2 regions of the Arthrobacter sp. V1I9 genome follow, and region 1 is predicted to be linked to the other one. Evidence: predicted binding sites of a transcription regulator. Region 1 holds the regulator's gene; the other holds the start of a gene.
The links. The regulator LexA, encoded in region 1, represses DNA repair genes until DNA is damaged. The targets are predictions, from matches to a motif close to TCGAACANNTGTTCGA.

Region 1 (14,444 bases):
TGGGGGCTTTCCTCGGCGGCCTGGTCATCGCCTGGGGATGGGGTTATGTTGCCCCCGCCCTGGTGGGCGCCTGTCTTGCCGTCCTGGGACTCGGCGTTGCAATAGCCAGCGGACTGCTGGAACGCAAAAAGCCGCTGACCGCCTGATCCCTGTTCGGGGAGGGCGGCCAGCGGCTTCCTGGCTTACGGTCATCCCACAACTGCCTTCAGGGCAGCGTGTGATCCTGCTATGCCGTCAGGGCGGCCGGCAGGTGCTGGCAACGGGCACTCGCGTAAAGGCAGACAGTAGCTGCCGTGCCCAGGTTGAGGCTTTCGGCAGCACCGTAGACCGGCACCGCCACCCGGTGGTCTGCCAGGTCAAGCTCCGCCGGGGACAGCCCCTGCGCTTCGTTGCCAAACAGCCAGGCCGTCGGATTCTCCAGATCGTACTCCGATGGAGTTCCGTGACCCGTGAGGCGGCGCCGGGCGTTCTCGTCCTGCAACGCATCAAGGTTGAGGGAGCCGTATCCGTCCGCTGCCAGGATGCCAATCCCCCGGGCACGGCATGCCGCCGCGACATCGTCGACGTCGGCCCCCAGCACCACGGGGAGGTGGAACAGGGATCCCGCGGTGGAACGTACTGCTTTGGGGTTGTAGATGTCAACGCTGGAGCCGGTGAGGACCACCGCGTCTGCTCCGGCGGAATCCGCCGCGCGCAGTACCGTTCCGGCGTTGCCGGGATCGCGGACCTGGCACAAAACGGCGATGAGACGGGGACCGGCGTCGAGCACTTCTTCCAGCGTGACGTCCAGGAACCGGCAGACCGCAATGATGCCTTGGGGGTTGACGGTATCGGCCATGGCGGCCAGGACCTCGTCGGTGGCAAGCCGGGCGTTCGTTCCTTCGGACAGCTCCTCGAATTCGGGAAACCGGTCAAGGCAGGCAGCGCTTGCGAACACTTCGGTGACCAGGCCGGGGACTCCGTCAGCAACGCGCTGCTGGTGGAGCTTCAACGCTTCGCGAACCGCCTGGGGTCCCTCAGCCAGGAACTGCCCGCGCTTTAAACGGGCCGGGCGCCCGGCAAGTTTCGCCACATCCCTCACCCGATCTGCTCGGGGGTTGGAGAGTGGAAAATCCTGCGGGCGCCCGGTGTCGTTCATATAGGAAACTTTAGTGGCTAGGGCCACGGGTTCCTGAACTGCCCCTAGCGGGGGAACCGACAGTTGCTACGCAACAACCTTCTTGGCGGAGGTGTCGGCAGGCAGCGAGTCCTTGGCAACCTGGACCAGCGCAGCGAAGGCGTTGGCGTCGGAGACGGCCAGTTCGGCCAGCATGCGGCGGTCAACCTCAACCTCAGCGGCCTTCAGGCCCTGGATGAGACGGTTGTAGGTGAGGCCATTGGCGCGGGAAGCAGCGTTGATGCGCTGGATCCACAGGCGGCGGAAGTCGCCCTTCTTCTTCTTGCGGTCGCCGTAGCTGTACACAAACGAGTGCAGCAGCTGCTCTTTTGCCTTGCGGTACAGGCGTGAACGCTGTCCACGGTAGCCCTTTGCGCGTTCAAGGATAACCCGGCGCTTCTTGTGGGCGTTGACCGCCCTCTTCACACGTGCCACGTGCGTACTCCTTCGAAAATTCTGCTCCCAAGCATCTACTGCCGGGATTCCCGGCGGCCTGAGAAGGCTTTTTGGTAGGTGACTTACACCAGGTGGTGGTCAGTCAAAAAACTTGGAAACTAGATGCCGAGCATCTTCCGGATGACCTTGGCGTCGCCCTTGAAGACGATCTTGTCGCCGGCGAGGCGGCGGGTCAGCCTGGAGGACTTGTGCTCGAGGTAGTGGCGGCGGTTTGCCTGCTGGCGGCGCAGCTTGCCGCTGCCGGTCAGCTTGAAGCGCTTCTTAGCACCACTGTGGGTTTTCATCTTCGGCATGGGAACCGATCTCCTTACGTGTCCGCAGGCTGGGCCTGCAGTTTTATCGCGCAGCTGCCCTAGGGGCGGCGTGCTGGTTGCTAACTGCCGGAGGGCGACCTCCGGCAGCTGTGGACTAAGTGGTCTTCTTGCCAGCCGGCTTCGGCACTGCCTTGGGAGCAGGCCGTGCGGCGGGCTTTGGTGCAGCCGGCCTGGCCACCGGCTTCGGCGGAGCAGGAACTGCTGCAGGCTTCGGCGCCGCAGCTGCGGGCTTGGCAGCTTCGGGCTTCTCCGCAGCCGGCTTGGGTGCCGGTGCAGCAGCCTTGGGTGCCGGTGCAGCAGCCTTCGGCGCGGGAGCCTTAGGAGATTCCTGCTTGGGGGCTTCCTGTTGAGGAACCTCCTGCTTGGGGGCTTCCTGGACCGTCTTCTCCGCAGGCGCAACAGTTGCGGCAGGTTCGACGGCGGGAGCCGCCTCCTGCACGGGAGCAACAGCTACTGCTTCCGGTTCCGTCGAGACCGTGAATCCCTCGGGAAGCAGGTCCGCGAGGGACTGCGTCAGCGGGGCCTGGTCGTCGCCGGAGACGTCGATGCGGCCGGAAGCCTTGGCTTCGTTCTGCGCTATGGATTCAGCCCGCTGCGTGGCGCGCCGTGCTTCAGCCTTGGCTTCCGCCTTGTTCTTCAGCGGTCCAACCACCATGACCATGTTGCGGCCATCGATGCGGGGGCTGGATTCAACCACGCCAACTTCAGCGACGTCGTCGGCAAACCGCTGCAGCAGCCGGATACCCATTTCCGGACGCTGCTGTTCGCGGCCGCGGAACTGGATCATGGCCTTGACCTTGTCCCCGGCGCCGAGGAAGCGCAGTGCATGCCCGCGCTTGGTCTCGTAGTCGTGGGTGTCGATCTTCAGGCGGAAGCGGATTTCCTTCAGAACGGTGTTCGTCTGGTTCTTCCGTGCTTCACGTGCCTTGACCGCGGCCTCGTACTTGTACTTGCCGAAGTCCATCAGCTTGCACACCGGAGGCTTCGCCTGAGGTGCAACTTCAACGAGATCAAGGTCGGACTCGGCGGCCAGGCGCAGGGCATCCTCAATACGGACGATTCCTACCTGTTCACCTGCAGGGCCGACCAGCCGCACCTCGGGGACGCGGATACGCTCATTGATTCTTGGCTCGCTAATGTTAAAGCTCCTGTGTTGTTGTGGGATCCCGGCAAATAGAGAAGGCCCCCAATTGCCGGAGCAATCGAAGGCCTCGAAGATTGGCTGTGCGGATCCCACTGACGGGACTGCACGGGTGGTTCCAGCTCATGCCGGTTCCAGTGCCAACCAGTACCCGGCAACCTTGCGTTCCATAATCCTAAGGAACAGCGGCTGACGCGGGTGGGAGAGAACTCCGCTTGCAAACTACATGCCATCTTACAGAAAAAATTCCCGTCAACGCAGTGAGGCGCCGGTGGGAACCTTGATCGTTCGGGAACAATCTCTGAAATAACGACATCCAGTCGGTCTGTGTCAAGCTTACCAGTATGAGCACCCCAGACAGTAATTCATACGTTTTCGAGCCTGCGGACAACGGTTCCGATGTCTCCCAGCAGATCCGCGACATTTCCGAAGTGCCGGCCATCGAGGTCATCACCACTGCAGCCGTTCACCTCATGAGTGCCGCTGCGGTCAAGCTGGGCCTTGCGGCGGAGGACAACGCCGAGGAACTGAAGGACCTGGACGAGGCCCGGAAACTGATCACTGCCCTGGCCGGCCTGGTCACCGCCGCCGCCCCGGAGATCGGTTCCCAGCATGCAGGTCCCTTGCGCGACGGCCTGCGTTCACTCCAGCTGGCCTTCCGCGAGGAGTCGCTTATCCCCGACGCCCCGGGCAAGGGTCCAGGCGAGAAGTACACCGGCGCGGTCAACTGACACGGTAAGTCAGAACTGAGCAATTCACGACGGCGGGCCACCCCATGCGAGGGGAGGACCCGCCGTCGTCGTAACTTAGGCAGTTGTCCCGCACCCCTTTTCCAGGTTTTTGGGCAGAAGTGCCCAGTCAGGCAGCGGTGCGGCTTCGGCGGCGTTGCTGGAGAACCATCCCGATGAGGCACAGCGCCACGCCTGCAGCGCCCACTGAGACAAAGCCCCCCGACGGTCCCACCTGGTCGATGAAAACTCCCGCCAGCGGCGCTCCGAGCGCAACCCCACCGGTCAGCGCGGAGCCGTACCAGCCCATCGCCTCGCCGCGCCGCTCCTCATCCACCAGGTCCGCCACCTTTTCGGAGGCCGACGAGAGCACCGGCGCGCAGAGGAGCCCCGGCAGGATGGCAACCAGGGCAAGCGACCAGGTGTCGTGGGCGAATCCCATGGGGATGGTCAGGGCCGCCATACCAAGGAGCAGGACAATGGGCGAGACCGGCCGGTGCATGGCTCCGTAGATCAGCCCGCCCACCACGGACGCCGCGCACCAGAACAGGAAAACGATGCCGATTTCGGCCTGGTGGCCGCCAGTCTCCAGAGCTGCAACAATTCCGACGTCGGTGCCGCTGAGCACCATTCCCGCTCCGGCGGCAACAGCGAAGAGTGCGGCCACGGTAGCCGTGAACCACGTGAAGCTGCCGGCAAACTTGTCCTTCAGCCCGGCAGTGCGGGCATTGTGGGCAGCAGCCGGGGCCAGGTCCGCGGCAGCTTCCTGCAGGTGGGCGGGGGCAGTGGAAACCACGGCGGCCTCAGCCGCACGCTGCTGGTCCGCCTCGCCGTCGTCCAAGGACGCCGTGCTGCGCGTGGGCGGGTTGAACCACATCAGGAACAGGCCGGCCAAGGAGGTGCAGACGCCCACGATGGTCAGGCCCGCCACGCTGAAGCCGCTGGTGGCCACGATGGCGCCTGCAGCAGGACCGATCATAAAAACCACTTCGGTGGTGATTGCGTCCAGGGCGAAGGCGGTGCGGCGCTGTTCGCCGTCGGCCAGGATGCCGAGGGACTGGCGCACCACGCTGAAAATGGGCAGCGTCAGCAGTCCGCCCACAAACACCAGGGGAAGGAGCCACTCGTAGGAGACGTGGGGCACGATCGACCAGATCACAGTCTCGGACACCACCGAAGGGATCAATGCCTTGCGCAGGCCCACGGTGTCCACCCGCCGGCCGCGCCACGGAGCCCCCACGGCGATACCGATGGTCATCACGGCAGCGGCTGCACCCGCGGCGGCATACCCCTGTCCGAGGGTGAGGACGATATGCAGTGTCAGCAGCACGCCGGCCGCCGAGTGCGGGATACGGGCGATCATGCCGACCAGAAGCAGCCGCCTGATGGGCTGTACGGCCAGCAACTCCCGGTAGAGAGCGAAATTCACGAAAGGATCCTTCGGTCTGCCGCAGCCCGCCGGGGATCCCCTTCCTGACAGCAGCTAGTGGACAGCGCGCCGCAGTTTGATTTCGATGGAGTCGACCCGCTCACCAAACAATACATTCCGGGACCACTCAGCCTGCAGTCCGGCCACCAGCTGCTGTACCCCTTCTGCATCCAGTCCGTCCGCCAGGTACAACACCACCTGCAGCTCAGGCCCGGCGCCACCGCCGGGGAGGAGGGATCCGTCGGCCGCTTGGGCGGCCACTCCCCTGCCGGGCAGGAGCTCCAGCCTCCTGACCGCCGGGAAGCCGCCGGCGGCCTGGCTCATCCCGCTTGCCAGTTCGTGGTCGGCGTAGGACGGGATCCAGTCGTGCTGCTGGGCCAGCGCCCACAGGGCCGGCCTGCGCACCACAAATGTCACGTCCGCCCCCGGGTCCAGAACCAGGAGTTCAGCGCCTTCGGACACAGCGGAAAGGGCGGCCCGGGCAGCGTAGACGGCCACCGGCCGCGCCTCCGGATGCCAAGCGGCCAAGGCTGCGGCAGAGGTGAATGCGGGCATGGCGGTCCTGCCATCGGCCGCCTTCAGGGTTACGAGGGCCATGTCCGCCTGTTTATCGGCCTGCAGGCCGTCCTGCCCTTCCGCTTCCTCGGCAAGCTGGGCAACAATCGGGATAAAGACGCGGGCGGTGGCCAGCGCGGCGATGACCCCGGCTTCGTCCCCGTCACCGGCCTGCAGGGCGGCTACGGCGGCGAGGTAGCCGGCGTCCGCCGTTCCGTCGTCGTCCTCGAAGTTGTGGATCTTTGCGTGGTCCCCGGCGAGGCTCCGCCCGGCCCAGGGCTGCCCGGCAGAGTCAGCGGCACCACCGGCCCCCGCCAGTGCGGCGGCGATGTGGCCGGGGAGGTGGCGCTGCGGAGGGGTGCCGGGTTCGTTGCTGGCCATGGCGTTGCCGGATGTAGGCTGCCCGCTGCCTAGCGGCGGCCGGCGACGTCGAGGGCTTCGGGCAACGTGAAGGCACCGGCGTACAAAGCCTTGCCCACGATGGCACCTTCAACACCGAGGGGCACCAGGGAACGCAGCACCTTGAGGTCATCCAGGCTGGAAATGCCGCCCGAGGCCACCACGGGCTTGCCGGTCTTTTCCACCATTTGGCGGAGGAGTTCCACGTTGGGTCCCTGCAGGGTTCCGTCCTTCGTCACGTCGGTGACCACGTACCGCGCGCAGCCTGCCTCTTCGAGCCGGCCCAGGACGTCCCAAAGGTCGCCGCCTTCCTTGGTCCAGCCTCGGCCGGCAAGGGTGGTTCCGCGGACATCGAGCCCGACGGCGATCTTGTCGCCGAAGCGCTCTATGGCGCTGCGGGTCCATTCCGGGTTCTCCAATGCCGCCGTACCGAGGTTCACCCGGGCCACGCCCAGGTCCAGTGCTGCCTCGAGTGTGGCGTCGTCCCGGAGACCGCCGGAGAGCTCAACATTGATGTCCAGGCGGCCAACAACTTCCCGGAGCAGCCCGGCGTTGGAGCCACGGCCGAAGGCTGCGTCCAGGTCAACCAGGTGGACCCACTCCGCACCCTGCTGCTGCCAGTTCAGCGCCGCCTCGAGCGGCGTCCCGTAACTGGTTTCGCTTCCTGCTTCACCCTGGACAAGCCGGACGGCCTGGCCATTGACGACGTCGACGGCGGGCAGCAGTTCAAGAACCGGCAGGTCGGTAGCGGAGTTCATCGTGATCCTCAGTGTTAGGGGGCAGGGATGTGCGCCGGACGGCTAACCGCCAGCTAGTGGGGGGGGCAGTTAGCCGGCCGGCAGCGTGAGCAGATAGGCGGCCAGCAGCGCCATGCCGGCCAGGACGTAGAACGAGACCTGCGTCCAGAGCGGCTTATGCTGCTGCCGGAAGGACAGGGCGCCGCCGATCAGCAGGCCGGCGAGGCCCATCAGGATAACGGACCACATTCAGGCGTCGCCGCCCGCGGGGTTTTCGCTGGTGCGCTCCGGTTTGCCTGCCATGGAAGGCTTGCGGAGGGCATCCACCCAGTTGTGCAGCAGCCGGGCACCGGCGTCGCCGGATTTTTCCGGGTGGAACTGGGTGGCGCACAGCGGCCCGTTCTCAACCGCGGCGATGAACGGGGCGCCGTGCTCGGACCAGGTGACCAGGGGTGCGGCCATCCGCGGCTGGACGACGTCGAAGTTCCAGTCCTGCACGCCGTAGGAGTGGACAAAGTAGAACCGCTCGTTTTCGACGCCGGCGAACAGCTTTGACCCAACGGGTACCTTGACGGTGTTCCAGCCCATGTGCGGGACAACGTCCGCTGGAAGGAGTTCCACCTTGCCGGGCCATTCGCCGATGCCTTCAGCTTCTGTGCCGTGTTCCACACCGGCCTCGAAAAGCACCTGCAGGCCCACGCAAATGCCGAGGACGGGGCGGCCGCCGGCGACACGCCGGCCGATGAGGCGGATGCCGTCCACGGCCTTGAGTTCACGCATAACGGTTTCAAAGGCGCCGACTCCGGGGACTACCAGGCCGTCGGCGTTCAGGACGTCCTCGGGCTTGGAGCTGAGGATTACCTCTGCACCTGCCCGCTCGAGGGCGCGTACTGCCGAGCGGACGTTTCCCGATCCGTAGTCCAACACGGTTACCGTGGGTTTCCCCTCGGGCGACGGCAGCTTCTGCGAAGCCGACGGATCGATGATGGCGCCGTCCCGCAGTACCTGGCCGCTCACAGCGCACCCTTGGTGGAGGGAATGCCCTCAACACGCGGATCGGATTCGACGGCGGCGCGAAGGGCGCGGGCGAACGCCTTGAACTGGGCCTCGACGATGTGGTGCGGGTCCCGTCCGGCGATGACGTTCATGTGGAGGCAAATCCCGGCGTGCAGGGTTATCGCCTCAAAGACGTGGCGGGTGAGGGAGCCTGTGAAGTGACCGCCGATCAGGTGGTACTCCTGGCCTGCGGGCTCACCTCCGTGAACCAGGTAAGGGCGGCCGGACACGTCAACCACCGCGTGGGCCAGTGCCTCATCCAAGGGTACGGTGGCTTCGCCGAAGCGGCGGATTCCTGCCTTGTTTCCCAGGGCCGTGCGCAGCACTTCTCCGAACGTAATGGCAACGTCTTCCACCGTGTGGTGGACATCGATGTGGATGTCTCCGGTGGCTTTCACGGTCAGGTCGATCAGCGAGTGCTTGCAGAGCGCTGTCAGCATGTGGTCGTAGAAGGGCACCGACGTGTCGATGTCCGAGATGCCGGTGCCGTCCAGGTTGATCTCCACGAGCACGGAGGATTCACTCGTGGCACGCTCCATGCGTGCGGTCCGGGCCGCGGCCGCGTTGGATCCGGTGGAACTCATGGTCAAGTGTCCTTTGGGAAGAAGGAGTGGTTCAGGGCGTCCAGCGCCGCTGCTTCAAGTCTAGGCCGGAAGCTTGCGCTGGCCGGTCAGGATGCTTTCCAGGGAAGTCAGGAACGTAGTGGTTTCCGTCTCAGTGCCTGCGGTCACCCGAAGGTGGCCCGGGATCCCGACGTCGCGGATCAGGACACCGGCGTCGAGCAGTTCCTGCCAGACCTCGTGGGGATTTTCCAGCCCGCCAAAGAAGACAAAGTTGGAATCGGAGGCCGCCGGATTGAGGCCCATCCGGGTCAGTTCAGCCACAATCCGGTCGCGCTGCCTTTTGATGTCTTCAACATCGGCCAGCAGTGCCTCACGGTGCTGGAGGGCCGCGAGGGCAGTTGCCTGCGTTACGGCGGACAGGTGGTACGGCAGCCGCACCAGCCGCAGTGCGTCAGTCACTTCCGGAGCCGCGGCCATGTAGCCCAGGCGCGCGCCAGCAAGGGCGAAGGCCTTGCTCATGGTCCGCGAGACGATTAACCGCTCCCTGCCGGGAAGGAGGGTCAGGGCGCTGGGCGTTCCGTCGTGCGCGAACTCGTGGTAGGCCTCGTCCACGATGACAATGGTCTGGCTGGCATGCCCGGCCTCGTAGACGGCTTCCACCACATCGAGCCCCAGGCCGGTTCCCGTGGGGTTGTTCGGCGAGCAGAGGAAAACGATGCTGGGCTGCAGTTCCTTCACCTGGAGCGCTGCGGATTCTGCGCTGAGACCGTAGCCGTCAGCGCGTTCACCCACGATGTATTCGGTGTCCGTACCACTGGCCAGCAACGGGTACATGGAGTACGTGGGAGGGAAGCCGAGGGCCGTGCGGCCGGGGCCACCAAAAGCCTGGAGAATCTGCTGGAGCACTTCGTTGGACCCGTTGGCGGCCCACACATTCGACTCATCGAGCCCATGCCCCAGGTATTCCGCCAGGGCCCTGCGCAGCTCCGTGAACTCGCGGTCCGGGTACCGGTGGAGACCGGCAGCGGCTTCCGTCACTGCCGCACTGATGGCTGCCCGTACGCTCCCCGGGACACCATGGGTGTTCTCGTTGACGTTGAGGAGGATGGGGACTTCCAGCTGGGGCGCACCATAAGGGGTAAGCCCACGGAGGTTGCTGCGGAGGGGTAGCCGGTTGAGGCGCTCTAGCTGGTCATTCACCTGAACAGTTTAGTGCCCGCGCCGGGCGCCGGAAAATGTGACGGCTTCCTGGGACGGCCGCCACTACCGGGTGGGGACGTACAACTGCTGGCCCGGAAGGACCGCACCGCCGGTCAGGTTGTTCAGCTGGACGATGTCAGCCACGACGTCGCGCGCGTCCCGCTGCGGGGCGATGCTTCCCGCAATGGCCCACAGTGATTCCCCCGCCTGCACGGTAACGGTAACGGTTGGGGTAACTGCCAGGTCCGTCGCCGATTCGGAGGCCCTTGCCGGCGAGTTAAAGAAACCGGCCAGGGAAAGCAGCAGGGCCGCCAGCAGGACCAGGGGAATTCCGATCAGGACGATCTTTCCGCGACGCGTCAGGCGCAGGGGCGGGAGGGGCGTGGGACGCTCCGCCGGCCGCTGGTCCGGCCCGGACATAAGGTGGTGCACCGAGAATGAATCCTGCGAAGCAGATGTAGCTGACATGACTTAGCCCTCCTGGACCGTACTGTGCTGCCCGATGTTCCCCCTCCGGATCCGCAGCCCCGCGACTCTTGGTCCGAGTCTTCGAATGTCCGCGTTCGAAGTAGAACAAATGTTCGAACTTTGCTTCTACTGTTTTAGCACTTATCAACGAACAATGTCGAGACTCGCTAGAACAAATGTTTGAAAAAGCAATGTGGCTGGCCTAGCTTTGAAGGAAAGAACAACCACTCTGAAGTTGATCAGCAGGGTCTGACAATCTACGGCGTGAACTTCAGGTCCGGGCCACAGGAGTCCGGGGCAACCGAAAGGCATTGGCGAATATGGCAGCAGCAGCCGCCGGGGGAAGGGCAACCTCCCAACCGAAGAAGACCGCCAAGGGCCTGACGCCACGGCAGAAGAAGATCCTCGAGACCATCCAGCGCTCTGTTAATGACAACGGCTACCCGCCCTCGATGCGGGAGATTGGTGACACCGTTGGCCTGGCGAGCCTGTCCAGCGTCACCCACCAGCTGTCGCAGCTCGAAAAGCTTGGCTACCTCCGGCGCGATCCCAAGCGGCCGCGTGCCATGGAGGTGTTGATGCCCCTCACCCTGGACGGCGGTTCTCCCAAGCAGGCGGCCGAGCCGGCTCCTCTCCTGCCCGGAGGTGGCGGCACCGTTACCGTGCTTCCCACCGCCATGGACACTGCCATGGTTCCCCTCGTGGGCCGGATCGCTGCCGGCGGTCCCATCCTGGCGGACCAGGTGGTGGAGGACGTGATGCCGCTCCCCCGCCAGCTCGTGGGCCAGGGAGAACTGTTTATGCTCAAGGTTGCCGGCGATTCCATGGTGGACGCCGCAATCTGCGACGGCGACTGGGTGGTGGTCCGCCGTCAGGCAGACGCCGCCAACGGAGATATCGTCGCGGCGCTCCTGGACGACGAAGCCACTGTGAAGACTTTCCGCCAGCGCGACGGCCACACTTGGCTGCTCCCCCAAAACACCCAGTACGAGCCCATCCTTGGCGACCACGCCACCATCATGGGCAAGGTTGTGTCGGTGCTCCGCTCGCTCTAAGCCGCGGGCTGCGGCGCCGGCTCACACCTTCTCCTTGGCCAGCCTCTCCAGCGCCGCAATCGCGGTCTTCCTGTCCGTTGTGGACCAGAACGGCGGCAGCGCACCGCGGAGGAATCCGGCGTAACGCTCGGTGGCCAGCCGCGAATCCAGCACCGCCACCACACCCTTGTCCCCGGTGGACCGGATCAACCGGCCCGCACCCTGGGCAAGCCGGATTGCAGCGTGGGTGGCGGAGACCGACATAAAGCCGTTGCCGCCGGCCTGTGCCACGGCGCGGGACCGGGCGGTCATCAGTGGATCGTCGGGCCGGGGGAAGGGAATCCGGTCGATGACCACCAGGCGGCAGGAGCCCCCGGGAACGTCCACGCCCTGCCACAGCGACATTGTGCCGAACAGGCAGGTGTCGGGCTCGTCGGCAAACTGCTTCACCAGGGCCGTCATGGTGGAGTCGCCCTGGCACAAAATGGTCATATCCAGCTTGGGCCGCAGTGCATCGGCTGCTTCTTCTGCCGCGCGCCGGGACGAAAACAGGCACAGTGCGCCGCCGTTGGAGGCCCTGATCAGGGCCTCCAACTCGGCGAGCGATTCGGGGGACGCCCCCCGGCCCGGCTTGGGCAGGTGCCCGGCCACGTACAGGATTCCCTGCTTGGGGTAGTCAAAGGGGGATCCAACATCAATGCCGGTCCAGCTGGGGGCGCCTTCTCCCACCAGCCCGAGTCCGCCTGCCGCGGGCTCAAAGGCTGAGCCGATGGCGAGGGTGGCGGAGGTCAGCACCACCGTATGACCTGTAAACAGGCCCTCACGCAACCGCCCGGCTACGGACAGCGGAGCGATGTTGATCAGGGCGGGCGCTGTCTCGTCGGGCTGCGAGTATCCCTGCTGCGGGTCAAAGGAACTGGCGCGGGAAAACCAGACCACTTCCCGGTTCTCACGGGCGGCGAGGAGCCGTTCGCACAGTTCCAGGATGAGCATCAGCCGGGAGCGCGCGAGTTGCCGCCCGCCGTCGGCAGTGGTGCTGCTGTCCCCCTTGGAGTCAGACAGTGCTGCCCGGCAGGCATCGCGCAGCTGGTCCATGCAGTCCAGCTGCTCGTCGTTGAGGCCATTGGGGAGCAAACCGTTCGGTACTGACGCGAGGGCCACCTCAAGGTTTGCGGCGGCGGCGTTGAGCGCGTCCACCGTGATGGCGGTGTGCTTGCGGGCGCCGGCGGCGGCCGCGTGGACCATGGCCACCGAGAGCTGTCCGGAGACGGCGCCCGTTACGCGGTCCTGGAGTTCGTGGGCCTCGTCAACCACAACGACGTCGTACTCGGGCAGCACTGCCAGGCCTTCAAAGGCGCTGACGGCGAGCATGGCGTGGTTGGTGACCACAACATCGGCTTCGGCGGCGTCCTGCCGTGCGAGCTCGCTGAAGCACTCTGCGGCCATGGGGCACTTCTGGGCGCCCAGGCATTCCATGGACGTGATGGAGACCTGCCGCCAGGCGCGGTCGGTGACGCCGGGCAGGAGCTCATCGCGGTCGCCGGTGGTGGTCTTCTCCGCCCATTCCCGCAAGCGGACCACTTCCTTGCCCAGCTGGGAGGCAGGACCGCCCACAGCCGCGGCGAAGTGCGGGACGCTGGTGTCCTCCCCCAGGGAAAACAGCTGGCCCTCCGCGGGCTCCTCGGAGGGAAACCCGCCTTCGAGTTTATGCACGCAGACGTAGTTGGACCGCCCTTTGACCAGGGCCACTTTTACCGGCCGGTCCAGCGCCGGAGTGATGGTTTTCAGGAGCCGGGGTATGTCCCGGCCTACAATCTGCGTCTGCAGGGCAAGCGTTGCGGTGGACACCAGGGCCGGCTTGTCGCTCTCCAGGGCGTGGGCTATCAGGGGTATCAGGTACGCCAGGGACTTGCCCGTACCCGTCCCGGCCTGGACCAGCAGGTGGTCGCCGGTCTCGATTGCCCGGGCCACCTGCCTGGCCATTTCATGTTGCCCACTCCGGCTTTGCCCGCCCATGCCGGCAACGGCGCGGTCGAGCAGCTCGATGACGAACTGCTCGCCGGCCGTGCCTGTGGCTTCGTCAGCCACGAGGTCAGTCATTGCTGACGAATGGTTCCAGTTCAGCCGCGAGGCCTTCCCGGACTTTAACAACTGCCCGGGTACCGGCTTCATCATGGTCAACGCTGATGATCTCGGCGTCGGAGTCGTGCAGCTTGCTCATCAGGTCCCCACGGTCGTAGGGGATGAGCAGCTCCAGCTTGACCGACGGACGCGGAATGGACTCGCTGATCGCCTTCAGCAACTCGGGGATGCCCTCCCCCGTGCGGGCCGAAACCACAACGTGGCGCGGTTCGCGCTGCTTCAACCGTTCCACCACAAAGGGATCTGCGGCGTCGGCCTTGTTGAGGACAATGATTTCCGGAACCTTGCGTGCGTCCACCTCGCTGAAGACCTTGCGGACTGCAGTTATCTGGCCCTCAGGGTCCGGGTGCGAGGCGTCCACGACGTGAAGGATCAAGTCGGAGTCGGCAACCTCCTCGAGGGTGGACCGGAACGCCTCTACGAGCTGGGTGGGCAGGGAGCGGACAAATCCGACGGTATCGGCCAGCGTATATCCCAGCCCGTCGGCGGTTTCTGCTTTGCGCACCGTGGGATCCAGCGTGGCGAACAGTGCGTTCTCCACGAGCACCCCGGCGTCCGTGAGGCGGTTCAGCAGTGAGGATTTGCCGGCGTTGGTGTACCCGGCGATTGCCACGGAGGGCACCTCATTACGACGGCGGTTGGCGCGTTTCGTCTCCCGTGCAGGCTTCATCGCGGCGATTTCGCGCCGAAGCTTTGCCATGCGGGTACGGATCCTCCGGCGGTCCAGTTCGATCTTCGTCTCACCGGGACCACGCGAGCCCATACCGGCCGCTGCGCCACCCACCTGGCCACCGGCCTGGCGGGACATCGACTCGCCCCAGCCGCGGAGGCGTGGCAGGAGGTACTCGAGCTGTGCGAGCTCCACCTGCGCCTTGCCTTCCCGGCTCTTCGCATGCTGGGCGAAGATGTCCAGGATCAGCCCTGTCCGGTCAATGACCTTGACCTTGACGATGTCCTCAAGGCCACGGCGCTGGGACGGGGCCAGCTCAGCGTCCACCACAACGGTGTCTGCGCCGGTGGACATCACGATGTCCTTCAGTTCCAGCGCTTTGCCTGAGCCCAGGAA
Region 2 (14,444 bases), 590 kb from region 1:
ATGGATCCCATGGGCATGCTGAAGCTCGACGTCCTGGGTGTCAGGATGCAAAGCGCCATGGCGTTTGCGGTCCGGGAGGTCATCCGCATCCACTCGTCCAAAGAGGAAGTGGTGGCTGCGGGGAAACATGATCCCGGCCAGGACGGGTCCGGCCCGGATTACATCGCAGAAAACGGGCACATCGACCTCAACGCCATACCCCTGGATGATGAGGCCACCTTTGAACTCATCCGAAGCACACACACCCTGGGCTGCTTCCAGATTGAGTCTCCCGGGCAGCGCGAACTGATCGGCAAGATGGCGCCGCGGGAGTTCAACGACCTCATCATCGATATTTCGCTTTTCCGGCCCGGGCCCATGAAATCGGACATGGTCCGGCCATTCCTGGAGCACCGGCATGGTTTCGCACCCGAGGTGTACCCCCACCCGGACCTGAAGCCCGTCCTGGCGGAAACCCACGGGGTGACCGTTTTCCATGAACAGATCCTGAAAACGTTCAACGTGATGACCGGCTGCGGCCTGGCCAAAGCCGATGAATTCCGCCGTGCCCTGGGCAACGAGGTCCTGGAACTGAGTGTTGAGGAGTTCTTCCGCAGGGAAGCCCGGAAGAAAGGGTATTCCCCGGAAGTAGTTGATAACGTCTGGGGGACCCTGAAGGCCTTTGGCAGCTTCGGCTTCTGCAAAGCCCACGGAGCCGCTTTCGCCGTGCCCACCTACCAGTCCGCCTGGCTGAAGACTCATCACCCCGAAGCCTTCCTGGCCGGCCTCTGGGAACACGATCCCGGCATGTACCCCAAAAGACTGCTGGTGGCGGAAGCCAGGAGGCTGGGCATCCCCATCCTTCCCCTTGATATCAACCGCAGCAAGGGGGAGTACCGGGTGGAACGGGTCCGGCAGGGGCCTGATGCGGGAAGGCTGGGAATCAGGCTCAGCCTGAACGGTATTTACGGGCTGTCCGCCACGGAACTGAAAAGAATCGTGGCGGGCCAGCCGTATGACTCTCTTGCAGACCTCCGCGCGCGCTCGCGGTTAAGCAAGCCCAGCATCAAACGTTTGGCCCAGCTGGGTGCTTTTGATTCCCTGCACCGTGAGGCCGGTGGGGTGGCCAACCGGGCAGACCTGGTCCAGCACCTGCAGCAGCTCCAAAGTGCGGGCAGCGGGCGGAAGGGCGTGGAGGTCCTGGAAGGACAGCTTTCCCTGCCCCTGGGCGATGTGGAACTGCGCAACGTCAAGCCGGGGCTCCCGGAACCCACCCTCATCGAAAACGTGCGGGCAGAGCTGGACCTGATGGCTGTGGACGTCAGCAGCCACCTTATGGACAGCCACCGGCCCATGCTGGACAGGCTGGGAGTCACCACAGCGGACAAGCTCCTGGGCCTGCGCAACGGGACGGAAGTCCTGGTGGCCGGAGTGCGGGTAGCCACCCAGACGCCCCCCATGCGCGGGGGCAGGAGGGTGGTGTTCATCAGCATTGACGACGGCACCGGCTGCATTGATTCGGTCTTCTTCCATGAGGCCCAGGAGAATGCCGGCCTGCTCCTGTTCGGAACCCGGCTGCTGTTGATCCGCGGCACCACCCGGAGGACGGGCCCGCGGGGAATCAGCCTCAGCGCAAGCATGGCTTGGGACCTCAGCCGCACCGAAACCCTGCCCTTCCCGGATTCGGAGACCAGTGCCCCTGACGGCCCGCATCCACTGGATGGAATCAGCAGGAGCCTGGCCATCACGGGATTTAACGGTTGAGCCTGCCATGCGCCGCGTTGGTCGGCCCTTTGCTGAACCGATAGCATTGACGGTGGCTGGCTGTGGTCCCCGTACGCCACAAGCTATGAAGCCTTAACTTTGAATAGGAGACACCCGTGTCAGATGCCCAGCAGATCACCCTCCTCGTTGATGGCGAAGAGACCAAGGTGGCTACCGGGACAACCGGTGCGGAACTCTTCTTTGAGCGCCGTGATGTTGTTGTTGCCCGCGTCAATGGCGAACTGAAGGACCTGGACCAGGAACTTCCGGAAGGCGCCAACGTCGAAGGCGTCACCATCGATTCCCCCGACGGACTGAACGTACTCCGCCACTCCACCGCCCACGTGATGGCCCAGGCCGTCCAGCAACTGCGCCCCGACGCCAAGCTGGGCATTGGTCCTTACATCACCGACGGTTTCTACTTCGACTTTGACGTAGCCGAGCCCTTCACCCCCGAGGACCTCAAAACCCTCGAAAAGATGATGCTCAAAATCGTCAACCAGAACCAGAAGTTCGTCCGGCGTGTGGTCTCCGAGGACGAGGCCCGCGAAGCGATGAAGAACGAGCCCTACAAGCTCGAACTCCTTGGCAGGAAAAACGAGGCTGCCGAAGCCGGTGAGGGCGTCAACGTTGAAGTGGGCGCCGGTGACATTACCATTTACGACAACGTTGAGCGCAAGGAAGCAACCACCGTCTGGTGCGATCTCTGCCGCGGCCCGCACCTGCCCAACACCAAGCTGATTTCGAACGCCTTCGCCCTCACCCGTTCGTCCTCCGCCTATTGGCTGGGTAACCAGAATAACCAGCAGCTGCAGCGGATTTACGGTACGGCCTGGCCCACCAAGGACGCACTCAAGGCCTACCAGGAACGTCTCGCTGAAGCGGAGCGGCGTGACCACCGCAAGCTCGGCGTTGAGCTGGACCTGTTCTCCTTCCCCGACGAGCTCGGCTCCGGCCTGCCGGTGTTCCACCCCAAGGGCGGCATCATCCGCAAGGAGATGGAGGACTATTCGCGGCAGCGCCACGTCGAGGCGGGCTACGAGTTTGTCTACACGCCGCACATTACCAAGGGCCACCTGTACGAGGTCTCCGGACACCTGGACTGGTACAAGGAAGGCATGTTCCCGCCCATGCAGGTGGATGCGGAACTCAACGAGGACGGCACCGTGCGCAAGCCGGCCCAGGATTACTACCTGAAGCCGATGAACTGCCCCATGCACAACCTCATCTTCCGGTCCCGCGGCCGTTCCTATCGCGAGCTGCCCCTGCGCCTGTTTGAATTCGGCTCGGTCTACCGATACGAGAAGTCCGGCGTGGTGCACGGCCTCACCCGTGTCCGCGGCATGACACAGGATGATGCCCACATCTACTGCACCCGCGAGCAGATGAAGGACGAACTCACCAAGACGTTGAACTTCGTCCTCGGCCTCCTCAAGGACTACGGGCTGAACGACTTCTATCTTGAGCTCTCCACCAAGGATCCCGAAAAGTACGTGGGTGACGACGCCGCGTGGGACGAAGCCACCAGGACCCTCGCCGAAGTGGCGCAGGAATCAGGGCTGGAGCTTGTTCCGGATCCGGGCGGAGCCGCGTTCTACGGCCCCAAGATTTCCGTGCAGGCAAAGGACGCCCTGGGCCGCACCTGGCAGATGTCCACCATCCAGCTGGACTTCAACCTGCCTGAGCGGTTCGAACTGGAATTCCAGGCTGCCGACGGCACCCGCCAGCGTCCCGTGATGATCCACCGTGCGCTGTTCGGCTCGATCGAACGGTTCATGGGCGTGCTCACCGAGCACTACGCCGGCGCTTTCCCCGCCTGGCTCGCCCCCGTCCAGGTGGTAGGCATCCCGGTGGCGGAGACGTTCAACGAGTACATGTTCGACGTCGTCGACCAACTTAAGGCAGCAGGCATCCGGGCTGAGGTGGACACCTCCTCGGACAGGTTCCCCAAAAAGATCCGCACCGCCAGCAAGGACAAGATCCCGTTTGTGCTGATCGCAGGCGGCGATGACGCCGAGGCAGACGCCGTATCGTTCCGCTTCCGTGACGGAAGCCAGGACAACGGCGTGCCCGTGGCAGAGGCAGTCAAGCGGATCACGGAAGCCGTCCGTAACCGGACCAGCTAGCGGAACGGAACAGCACCGTGCAGGAGAACACAGGCACAGGATATCCAGGGGATGCCGGCGTTACCGACGACTTTGACCTCGCCGGTGTCCCGGACGCCTTCCAGCGCCTGTGGACTCCGCACCGCATGGCCTACATCAAGGGCGGCCAGCACCAGTTCAAGAACGAAAACGACTGCCCATTCTGCATCGGGCCAGGCCGGACCGACGAGGATGCGCTGATCGTCTACCGGGGGAAGACCTGCTACGTGGTGCTGAACCTGTTTCCGTACAACCCGGGGCATCTTTTGGTCTGCCCGTACCGTCATATCCCCGACTACACCGACCTGACCGTCGAGGAGACGGTGGAGTTTGCCGAGCTGACCCAGACGGCCATGCGGGTCCTGCGGAAAGTATCAAACCCGGGCGGATTCAACCTCGGCATGAACCAGGGTGTAGTGGGCGGCGCCGGCATCGCCGCGCACCTGCACCAGCACATCGTTCCGCGCTGGGGCGGTGACGGGAATTTCTTCCCCATCATCGCCCAGACCAAGGCGATCACGCAGACCCTTGACGAGGTCCGCCAACAGGTCGCCGACGCCTGGCCCGGGGAGACGGATGCTGAATAGGCACGCCCGCGGGTTCTTCACCGCACTGTTCACCCCGCTCGCCCGCTGGCTCCTTCGGATCGGCGTCTCACCGGATGCGGTGACCATCATCGGTACCGCCGGTGTGGTGGTGGGCGCCCTCGTTTTCTACCCCCTGGGACAGCTCTGGTGGGGAACGCTGTTCATCACCGCGTTTATCTTCTCCGATGTCCTGGACGGCATCATGGCCAGGATGCAGGCGGTGGGCAGCCGCTGGGGCAACTTCCTCGACTCCACCCTGGACCGGATCGCCGACGGTGCACTCTTCGCCGGTCTGGCCGTCTGGTTCTTCACCGGCGGCGCGAATGTTCCCATCGCCATGGCAGCCACCGTTTGCCTGGTCCTTGGCATGGTGGTCTCCTACGCCAGGGCCAAGGCGGAGTCACTGGGTTTCACGGCCAACATCGGCATCGCAGAACGTGCAGAACGCCTCGTGTCCGTGCTGGTGGTCACCGGCTTTACCGGCCTCGGGCTGCCGCTGGTGGTGTTGCTGGTGACGCTTGTGCTGCTCGCCCTTGCCAGCTTCATCACCGTGGTCCAGCGCGTGGTGTCGGTACGGCGCCAGGCACTTGCGGAACCTTTCCCGGCTGATTAAGACGAATTGAGCCGCCCGGGTGTGGTGAGACTAGTATTAGGACTGCCCGGTCAATGGATCCGGCAACCCGGTGTGTGTACAGATGGCATCTCCGTGCCGCCCTGCACGCCCGGCGAAGGTCATCTATCTACCCATAGGGGTTTTTGTGTCTACACCTGATGTAAGCAGCGAGGCCGGTTCGTCCGCGAACAGCGTCACGGGCAGCAACCGCGTAAAGCGGGGCATGGCTGAGATGCTCAAGGGCGGCGTCATCATGGACGTCGTCAACGTCGAACAGGCCCGCATCGCCGAAGACGCCGGTGCCGTTGCTGTGATGGCGCTGGAACGCGTTCCGGCCGATATCCGCGCCCAGGGCGGCGTCTCCCGCATGTCCGATCCGGACATGATCGACAAGATCATCGACGCCGTGTCCGTGCCGGTCATGGCCAAGGCCCGGATCGGCCACTTCGTTGAGGCCCAGGTCCTGCAGTCCCTGGGCGTGGACTACATTGACGAGTCCGAGGTCCTGACCCCGGCCGACTACATCAACCACATCGACAAGTGGAACTTCAAGGTTCCCTTCGTCTGTGGCGCCACAAACCTCGGTGAGGCGCTGCGCCGCATCAACGAGGGCGCGGCGATGATCCGGTCCAAGGGCGAGGCCGGCACCGGCGACGTCTCCAACGCCACCGGGCACATGCGCCAGATCCGCTCCGAGATTGCCAAGCTTGCCGCCCTGCCCGAGGACGAGCTGTACGTTGCGGCCAAGGAACTGCAGGCGCCGTACGAACTGGTCAAGGAAGTTGCCGCTGCCGGCAAGCTTCCCGTGGTGCTGTTCACCGCCGGCGGCATTGCCACCCCGGCCGACGCCGCCATGATGATGCAGCTCGGCGCTGACGGCGTGTTCGTCGGCTCCGGCATCTTCAAGTCCGGCAACCCCGCCCAGCGCGCGGCCGCCGTCGTGAAGGCGACCACCTTCTTTGATGACCCCGACGTCATCGCCAAGGCCTCCCGCGGCCTCGGCGAAGCCATGGTGGGCATCAACGTCGACGAGATCCCGCAGCCGCACCGCCTGGCCGAGCGCGGCTGGTAGTTCGCGCTCCTGCTTGCGACGGCGGCGGGTCACCTTTTTTGGTGACTCGCCGCCGTTGTCGTGGGGAGTGGGGTTAGTCCAGGCCGCGGCGCTTCAGGAGCGGCTCAAGCTTTGCTTCGCGGCCTCGGAGGGTCTTGAAGGAATCCAGGGGGTCGCGGCTGTTTCCCCGGGACAGCAGCTCCCGGCGGAAGCGTTCACCGTTGGTCCGGTTGAGGCCTCCGTTCTCTGTGAACCAGTCCACTGTTTCGGCGTCCAGCACCTCGCTCCAGATGTACGAGTAGTAGCCTGCCGCGTAACCGGCACCGGCGAAGACGTGCTGGAAGTATCCTGTGCGGTAGCGCGGCGGAATCAGGGCATGGGCAATGCCGGCAGCCGCCAGGGCCTTGTCCTCGAAGGCAACGGCGTCCTCCGGTACCTCGGTGCTCCCCAGGACGTGCCAAGCCAGGTCCAGCAGTGCCGCCCCCAAATACTCCGTGGTGGCAAACCCCTCGCCCCAGAGCCGTGATGCATCCAGTTTGTCGACGATGTCCTGCGGGAGCGGCTCCCCGGTGGCGTGGTGCTTCGCGTAGTTGGCCAGCACCTCCGGCCACATAATCCACATCTCATTGACCTGGGACGGGTACTCTACGAAGTCCCGGGGGACCGACGTGCCCGAAAACCGCGGGTAGGTCACGTTGGAAAACAGCCCATGCAGGGCATGTCCGAACTCGTGGAACGTAGTCCGCAGCTCATCCAGGGTCAGGAGCGCAGGTTCGCCTGCCGGCGGCTTGGAGATGTTGAGGTTGTTGATGACTACGGGCTTGGTCCCCAGCAGCGACGACTGTTCCACCAGGGAATTCATCCAGGCGCCGCCCCGCTTGGACTCACGGGTGTAGTAGTCGCCGAGGAACAGGCCAAGGGCGGTGCCGTCCTCGTTCCGGACCTCCCAGACACGCACATCCGGGTGGTAGCCGGAAAGGTCCTCCCGCTCGTGGAAGGTGATGCCGTAAAGCGAGGTGGCAGCGAAGAAGACTCCGTCCGTGAGGACCCGGTCCAACTCGAAATAGGGCCGAAGGGCCTGCTCGTCCACGTCGTACTTTTCGCGGCGGACCTTGGCCGAGTAGAACGCCCAGTCCCAGGCCTCCAAGGGGTGTCCGGCTGCCTCAGCTAGAGCCGCGGCCTCGAGGTCCGCGTTGCGGACCGCGGCGGGCGCCATCCGGTTCAGCATCGACTGGACCGACTCGAAATCGGGTGCGGTCTGGAGGTCCACCACGAGTTCGGCGTAGTTGGCGAAGCCCAGCAAAGCAGCTTTTTCGGCGCGCAGGCCCGCCATGGACCGGGCGAGTTCGAGCACGTCCAGGTTCCCGCCGCTGCTGCCGCGGGCCACGGACGCCTCAAACAGCCGACGCCGGATGTCGCGGTTCTCCAGCGCGGCAAGGGCAGGCTGGTTGGTCGGCTGGATCAGGGTCAGGAGAAACTTTCCTTCATGCCCTGCTGCCCGGGCCGCTTCAGCGGCACCCGCCACGTCGTCGGCCGGCAATCCCGCCAGGTCTGCGGAGTCCTCAAGCAGGAGGGCCGCGGACTTCATGGCCTCCTTGACGCGCTGGCCGAATTCGGTTCCCAGCCGGGAGAGTTCGGCATTGAGCGCACGGAGCCGCTCCTGCCCTGGGCCATCCAGTTGGATGCCGGACTGCCGGAAGTCCTTCAAATATTCGTCCACCAGGCGGGCCGGCTCCGGGTCAAGACCGGCCACGTCGATGGCGGCGAAGCGTTCGTAGAGTGGCTTGTTCAGGAACACTTCGTCCTGATGGGCCGAGAACCGCGGCGAGAGCTGGGTTTCAAGATCCCGAATGTCCTCGGAAGCGTCGGCAGAAACAAGCGTAAAGAAGGCGGCGGCAGTCCGCTGCAGCAGCAGCCCGGAGCGCTCCATCGCTACAGCAGTGTTGTCGAAGGTAGCGGGATCAGGATTCTCGGTGATCGCCAGGATTTCCGCCAGATGCTCAGCGAATCCTGCCTCCGCCGCTTCGGCGAAGTGGGAAGGCCCGATTTCCGTGAACGGTGGCAGAGCGAACGGAAGCGTGCTGGGAGTGAGCAGGGGGTTTGTCATGACGCAAATCTTCCATACGGGTCATGCCATCACAACGACCCTCAAATGCTCGTGGCGGCCGGGCACTGTACCAACAATGAGCGAGTTGGAAGGTCCCTTCTCACTGTACCCGTCGTGCAGTGTTCCGCCGCCGGCTGCTGGACGTCGGGTGGGTCAGCGCGGGCGGCGGGCCGCGTGTTCCCTGGCGAGTTCCGCAAACCGGTCGTTCGGCTGCCCGGGGTCAAAGGACCCGAATTTACGCTCAGCGGCCGTGCGGATCAGGAAGTCGGCAATCGCCGGGTTCTTCGGCAGCAGCGACCCGTGCAGGTAGCTCGCCACGATGTTGCGGTAGCGGGCGCCTTCGTGGCCATCGCTGCTGTTGTTTCCGGTGCCCTTGGCCACGGTGCCGAGGGGCCGGACGCCGTTGCCGAGGGAGGTCTGCCCACTGTGGTTCTCGTAACCCAGCACCTCGCCAAACTCCGGCGTGGCCACCTTGACGTTGCCGATCAGGCGCTCATCGGTGCCGTGGGTTTCAACGTCAAGGACGCCGATGCCGGGGATCACCGCCCCGGTGCGTGTTTTGAAGAACCGTCCGAAAAGCTGGTACAGCCCGCAGATCACCAGCATTGGAGCGCCGTCCTCGGCCAGGTCCTTCAGCACTCCCGCGCGTGCCTGCAGGTCGTCCTGGATCACCAGCTGGCCGCTGTCCTGGCCGCCACCGCCCACAATGATGTCGGCGTCCTCCGGGAAGGGGTCGCCGACGTTATATTCGAGCAGCTCCGGCGTGTAGCCGTGCCACCTGATGCGCTGTTGGAGGACCAGGGCGTTTCCCCAGTCGCCGTAGATGTTCATGTCCCGCGGGTAGAGCTGCACCACCCGGATGGTGCCCTTGCTCTCCTGCACCGGGTCCATGCCTGCGTGGCTCAAGAGACAACCTCCACGGTGGTGATTTTGGACAGCTCGCGGCGGATGGCCAGCATTGCGGTGTAGGTGCAGAAGATGCGCTTCGGCTTGCCTCGGGCCTCCCTGATGAAGGCGGCAAGGGCCGGCGCAATCTCGGTCTCGACCCCGCCGATCCGTACTTCGTCATACTGCAGGCGCAGGGCCATGTCGTAGGCGCGGGAGCCGGTTAGCTGGTCCACTCCGCCCTCGCGCAGTGAGTCAAATTCAACATCCCAGAGCCAGGACATGTCGCGGCCGTCGGCGTAGTTGTCGTTGATGGCGATCATGGTGGCGTAACCGCCGGCGGGGAAGGATTTTAGGCCGAGCCGGAACCCGCTGGGGTTCTTGACCAGGACGAGGTCCAGGGGCTGGCCGTCCACCGTCAGGCTTTCGCCGCGTCCGAACGCGGGCGCAACCTGGGCGAGTGCCGTCAGCAGGGTGTCGTGGTCGGCGGTGGCGGCGCCGCCACCGCAAATGCTCCGCGCGAGGGTCAGCGCGGCGGCGGCATTGAAGATGTTGTATACGCCGCGGAGCTTCATCCCGGTGGAGACCGTGACGCCGTCGTACTCAAAATCGGCGGTGTCCGCACCTACTTTGCGGAGTACGACGTCGGCCGCGGGCTTTTCCGGCAGGCCTGCCGGAGCGGGGCTTCCGGGGGCGGCGCGCATGTCGTCGTCGTTCGGGAAGGTGCCCAGCAGTGAATCGTCCAGGCCAAAGTACTTGACGTCCTGACCGGTGAGGGTGGCGGCAATCCTGGCTACACGGGGGTCCTCGCGGTTCAGCACCACAGTCCCGGTGGTCTTGGCGGCGATGTGCTGGAGCAGCTGTGCCGTCTTGTCGATCTCGCCGAACCGGTCCAGCTGGTCGCGGAGGACGTTCAGCAGCAGGCAGTACCGGGGCGGGACGCTGTTGACGAAGTGCACGGCGTGGGCCTCGTCCAGTTCCAGGACAGCGATGTCGGCGTCGAGCCGGCCGCGCCAGTCCACTTCACCCAGCAGCGCGGCGGCCACACCGCGCGTGAAGTTGCTGCCGGTGCGGTTGGTGAAGACCTTGAGCCCCTGGCTCTCCAGCAGCTCCACCACCATTTTGGTGGTGGTGGTTTTGCCGTTGGTGCCGCTGACCACGGCGACGCCGTGGGGGAGCGTGGTGAGCGTCCGGCGCATGAAGCCGGGATCGATTTTTTCGACCACGAGCCCGGGCAGGGCAGAACCGCCGCCCCGTAGCCGGGACACACGGCGAACCAGCTTGCCGAGCGGAACACTGAAGTAGAGCATTGTTCGAATATATCCCAGCAAGGGCATGGAACGGCCGTCGGGGTGTGGTTGCCGGGCCGGTAAGGAAGGCTTGGCCACGTATGCTGGGTGGATGACAAATTCCCCTTCAGGCCCTTTGGCGCGCCTTGGCTCCGGCCTGCGGATCGGCGTGCTGGCGCTCCAAGGTGACTTCCGCGAGCACCTCCGCGCCGTCGAGGCAACCGGCGCCGAGGGTGTAGCCATCCGCCGCCCGAAGGAACTGGACGGCCTGGACGGGCTGATCATTCCCGGCGGGGAATCCACGGCAATCGACAAGCTCGCCCGCGCCTTCGAGCTGGCTGAGCCCCTCCGGGAACGCATCGCCGAAGGCCTGCCTGTATACGGTTCCTGCGCCGGCATGATTCTGCTTGCATCGGACATTGCCGACCCGGCCACTGACCTTTCCGGAGCACCGCAACAGACCTTCGGGGGCCTGGACATCACCGTGCGGCGCAACGCCTTCGGCCGGCAGCGCGAGTCTTTCGAAACCGACCTGGACTTTAAGGGACTGGATTTCAGCGCCACGGATTCCGGCGTTCCTCCTGTCCACGCCGTCTTTATCCGGGGCCCCTGGGTGGAACGCGTAGGCCCCGATGTGGAGATCCTGGCCCAGGTGGAACCGGCGGATCCGGAGCACGCGTCCCACGCAGTCCCGTTGCCGGGGACGGCTAGAATTGTTGCAGTGCGTTCCGGCCACCTGCTGGCCACCTCCTTCCACCCGGAAGTGACTGGGGAAAAACGCGTACACGAACTTTTTATCCGCATGATCAGAGGAGAAGCGTAAAGCATGTCAGGGCACTCCAAATGGGCAACGACCAAGCACAAGAAGGCCATCCTCGACAGCCGCCGTGCAAAGTCGTTCGCCAAGCTGATCAAGAACATCGAAGTCGCTGCCCGCATGGGCGGACCGGACCTCTCCGGCAACCCCGGCCTTGAGCTCGCCGTCACCAAGGCCAAGAAGACGTCCGTCCCGGCTGACAACATCGACCGCGCCATCAAGCGCGGCGCCGGGCTCACCGGCGAAGTGGTTGACTACACCGAGATCATGTATGAATGCCGGGGCCCGCAGGGTTCGGCGCTGCTGATCGAGTGCCTGACGGACAACAAAAACCGCGCGGCGTCGGAAGTCCGGTTGGCCATTTCCCGCAACGGCGGCACCATCGCCGATCCAGGCTCGGTCAGCTACCTTTTCAGCCGCAAGGGCGTGGTGTCCCTGCCGAAGAAGGACCTCACGGAGGACGACGTCCTGATGGCTGTCCTCGACGCCGGCGCCGAGGAAGTCAAGGACAACGGCGAGTCCTTCGAAATCCACTCGGATCCGAAGGACCTCCAGGCCGTCCGCGATGCCCTCAAGGATGCAGGGATTGAGTACGACACGGACGAGGCCGAGTTCGTCCCGTCCATGGAAGTGCCCCTGGACCTGGAAGCGGCCAGGAAGTTCATGAAGCTCGTGGATGCCCTGGAGGACCTCGACGACGTCCAGAACGTCTACAGCAACGCTGACCTCAGCGACGAAGTCCAGGCCGCCCTGGAATCCGAGTGACGCCCGGCCTTGCCCGCTGAAGCCGGCTTTCCTGCACAGACCTGGGTGCGCGCTGAATCCTGCGCGCCTGCTGTCATCGGGTGCCCGTGACGCTGCGAGTACTGGGGGTTGACCCAGGGCTCACCCGCTGCGGCATCGGGGTGGTGGACGTGGAACGGAACAGGCGCGCCACCATGGTGGCCGTCGGCGTGGTGGGAACCTCCCCGGAGGAAACGCTGGACCAGCGGCTCCTGGTGATCGCCCTGGCCATCGACGAGTGGCTGGACCGCTACGAACCCCAGGTCCTCGCCGTCGAACGCGTCTTTTCCCAGCTCAACGTGAGCACGGTGATGGGCGTTGCCCAAGCGTCTGGCGTGGTGATTGCCGCCGCTGCGCGCCGCGGCATCCCTGTGGCGCTGCACACTCCGTCGGAAGTCAAAGCTGCCGTCACCGGCAGCGGCAACTCCAACAAGGACGCGGTGACCAAGCTGGTCACCAAGATCCTCCGGCTGGACGCGCCGCCCCGCCCGGCCGACGCCGCCGACGCCTTGGCGCTGGCCATCACCCACGCCTGGCGGGCAGGCAGCGGTGCGGCCGTTGCCACCACCGGGCCGGGGAGTTCTTCGCTGACGCCGGCTCAGAGAGCGTGGGCCGAAGCCGAAGCGAAGGTGCGGCGCGCACGTTGATTGTCCTGGCTGCTTGCTAGGGTATTCGTAAATATGTTCGGATAGCCGGTCCAGCCCTCTTCCCCAATGGCCGCCCGGCAGTACACCAGGAGCCACGCCCTTGATTAGTTTCCTCCGCGGAACCGTAGCGCACGTTGGGCTGTCCACGGCCGTCATTGACCTCAACGGCGCGGGAATGAGTGTCAACGCCACGCCGCAGACCCTCAGCGGGCTCCGCACGGGGGAGGAGGGCCAGCTTTATACGTCCCTGATCGTCCGGGAGGATTCGCTTACCCTCTTCGGCTTCGCGTCCGACGACGAGCGTGAGGTTTTCGATGTCCTGCTCAGTGTGAGCGGGGTGGGCCCACGGCTGGCTTTGGCGGTTCTTGCAGTGCACGATCCCGAGGCCATCCGGGTGGCGGCACACACAGAGGACAGCAAAACCTTCACCAAAGTGCCGGGAATCGGCCCGAAGGTGGCCGGCCGGATCGTCCTGGAGCTCGCCGGAAAGCTGGTTCCGCACGGCACCGCCGGTGCAGCCAGTGCACCCACCGCTGCGGAAGCTGCCTGGAAGCCGCAGGTAGTCGCCGCCATGACCAGCCTCGGCTGGTCCGAAAAGGACGCTTCAGCGAGTATCGACAAGGCGCTGGCCGATGATCCGGAAGTCTCTTTCCGTGGCAATGTTCCGGAGATCCTGCGGACCACCCTTCGCTGGCTGGGCCAGGACGGGGCACGTGCCGGCAACCGCGTAGGCAGCCGTGGCTGAACCGTCAGTGGTGGCGGCGGGGGAGGAGCCGGAGGAGCGGGCCATCGAGGCCGCGCTCCGGCCCAAGAACCTGCACGACTTCGTAGGACAGCACCGGGTCCGCAAGCAGCTGTCACTGGTGCTGCAGGCCTCCCGGATGCGGGGCCGGAGCGCGGACCACGTGCTGTTTTCCGGTCCGCCGGGCCTGGGCAAGACCACGCTGGCCATGATTGTTGCGTCCGAGATGAACGCCCCGCTGCGGATCAGCAGCGGCCCCGCCATCCAGCATGCGGGAGACCTCGCGGCCATCCTTTCCTCCCTGTCGGAGGGCGAAGTCCTGTTCCTTGACGAGATCCACCGCATGTCCCGGCCGGCCGAAGAAATGCTCTACATGGCCATGGAGGACTTCCGCGTGGACATCGTGGTGGGCAAGGGAGCCGGCGCTACAGCCATTCCGCTCGAACTTCCGCCGTTCACCCTGGTGGGGGCGACCACCCGGGCCGGCCTGCTGCCCGGGCCGCTACGCGACCGCTTCGGCTTCACCGGGCACCTGGAGTTCTATTCCGTTGCCGAGCTCGAGCTTGTCCTGCGGCGCTCCGCGGGACTGCTGGACCTCAAGGTCAACTCCGCCGGGTTCAGCGAAATCGCCGGACGTTCACGCGGCACACCCCGTATCGCCAACAGGCTGTTACGGCGGGTACGGGACTGGGCGCTGGTCCACGGCATCGAACAGATCGACGCGCGGGCGGCATCCGCTGCGCTGGACATGTACGAAGTGGACAAAAAAGGACTGGACCGGCTGGACCGGTCGGTCCTGGAGGCGCTGATCACGAAGTTTGGCGGCGGCCCTGTCGGGCTCTCTACCCTCGCCATCGCCGTCGGAGAAGAAACCGAGACCGTGGAAACCGTTGCCGAACCCTTCCTGGTCCGGGAGGGGCTTCTGGGCCGCACCCCGCGTGGCCGGATCGCCATGGCTCCTGCCTGGACCCACCTCGGCTACGCCATCCCTTCCGGCGTCTTCGGGCAGGAGCCGCTGGACCTCTTCGAAACCGCC

Region 2: a site for LexA is predicted at 12,692-12,707, ahead of ruvA (Holliday junction branch migration protein RuvA). Genes of this name have one in related genera too.

The regions. Positions count from the first base shown of each region.
Region 1 covers NZ_JAUSYU010000001.1:2,349,649-2,364,092, forward strand. The annotation lists gene QFZ70_RS11075 (MFS transporter) at 1-146, shown strand, start outside; gene QFZ70_RS11080 (RNA methyltransferase) at 227-1,138, opposite strand; gene rplT (50S ribosomal protein L20) at 1,205-1,591, opposite strand; gene rpmI (50S ribosomal protein L35) at 1,711-1,905, opposite strand; gene infC (translation initiation factor IF-3) at 2,021-3,022, opposite strand; gene QFZ70_RS11100 (DUF1844 domain-containing protein) at 3,412-3,798, shown strand; gene QFZ70_RS11105 (MFS transporter) at 3,926-5,224, opposite strand; gene QFZ70_RS11110 (SseB family protein) at 5,279-6,160, opposite strand; gene priA (bifunctional 1-(5-phosphoribosyl)-5-((5-phosphoribosylamino)methylideneamino)imidazole-4-carboxamide isomerase/phosphoribosylanthranilate isomerase PriA) at 6,190-6,936, opposite strand; gene QFZ70_RS11120 (hypothetical protein) at 7,006-7,164, opposite strand; gene hisH (imidazole glycerol phosphate synthase subunit HisH) at 7,165-7,932, opposite strand; gene hisB (imidazoleglycerol-phosphate dehydratase HisB) at 7,929-8,555, opposite strand; gene QFZ70_RS11135 (histidinol-phosphate transaminase) at 8,616-9,734, opposite strand; gene QFZ70_RS11140 (LysM domain-containing protein) at 9,798-10,154, opposite strand; gene lexA (transcriptional repressor LexA) at 10,523-11,257, shown strand; gene QFZ70_RS11150 (ATP-dependent DNA helicase) at 11,279-13,336, opposite strand; gene hflX (GTPase HflX) at 13,329-14,444, opposite strand, start outside.
Region 2 covers NZ_JAUSYU010000001.1:1,760,320-1,774,763, forward strand. The annotation lists gene QFZ70_RS08440 (DNA polymerase III subunit alpha) at 1-1,743, shown strand, start outside; gene thrS (threonine--tRNA ligase) at 1,860-3,869, shown strand; gene QFZ70_RS08450 (HIT domain-containing protein) at 3,887-4,474, shown strand; gene pgsA (phosphatidylinositol phosphate synthase) at 4,464-5,087, shown strand; gene pdxS (pyridoxal 5'-phosphate synthase lyase subunit PdxS) at 5,233-6,159, shown strand; gene QFZ70_RS08465 (M3 family metallopeptidase) at 6,233-8,245, opposite strand; gene QFZ70_RS08470 (type 1 glutamine amidotransferase) at 8,399-9,136, opposite strand; gene QFZ70_RS08475 (Mur ligase family protein) at 9,148-10,440, opposite strand; gene pdxT (pyridoxal 5'-phosphate synthase glutaminase subunit PdxT) at 10,532-11,242, shown strand; gene QFZ70_RS08485 (YebC/PmpR family DNA-binding transcriptional regulator) at 11,246-12,001, shown strand; gene ruvC (crossover junction endodeoxyribonuclease RuvC) at 12,088-12,666, shown strand; gene ruvA (Holliday junction branch migration protein RuvA) at 12,767-13,411, shown strand; gene ruvB (Holliday junction branch migration DNA helicase RuvB) at 13,404-14,444, shown strand, end outside.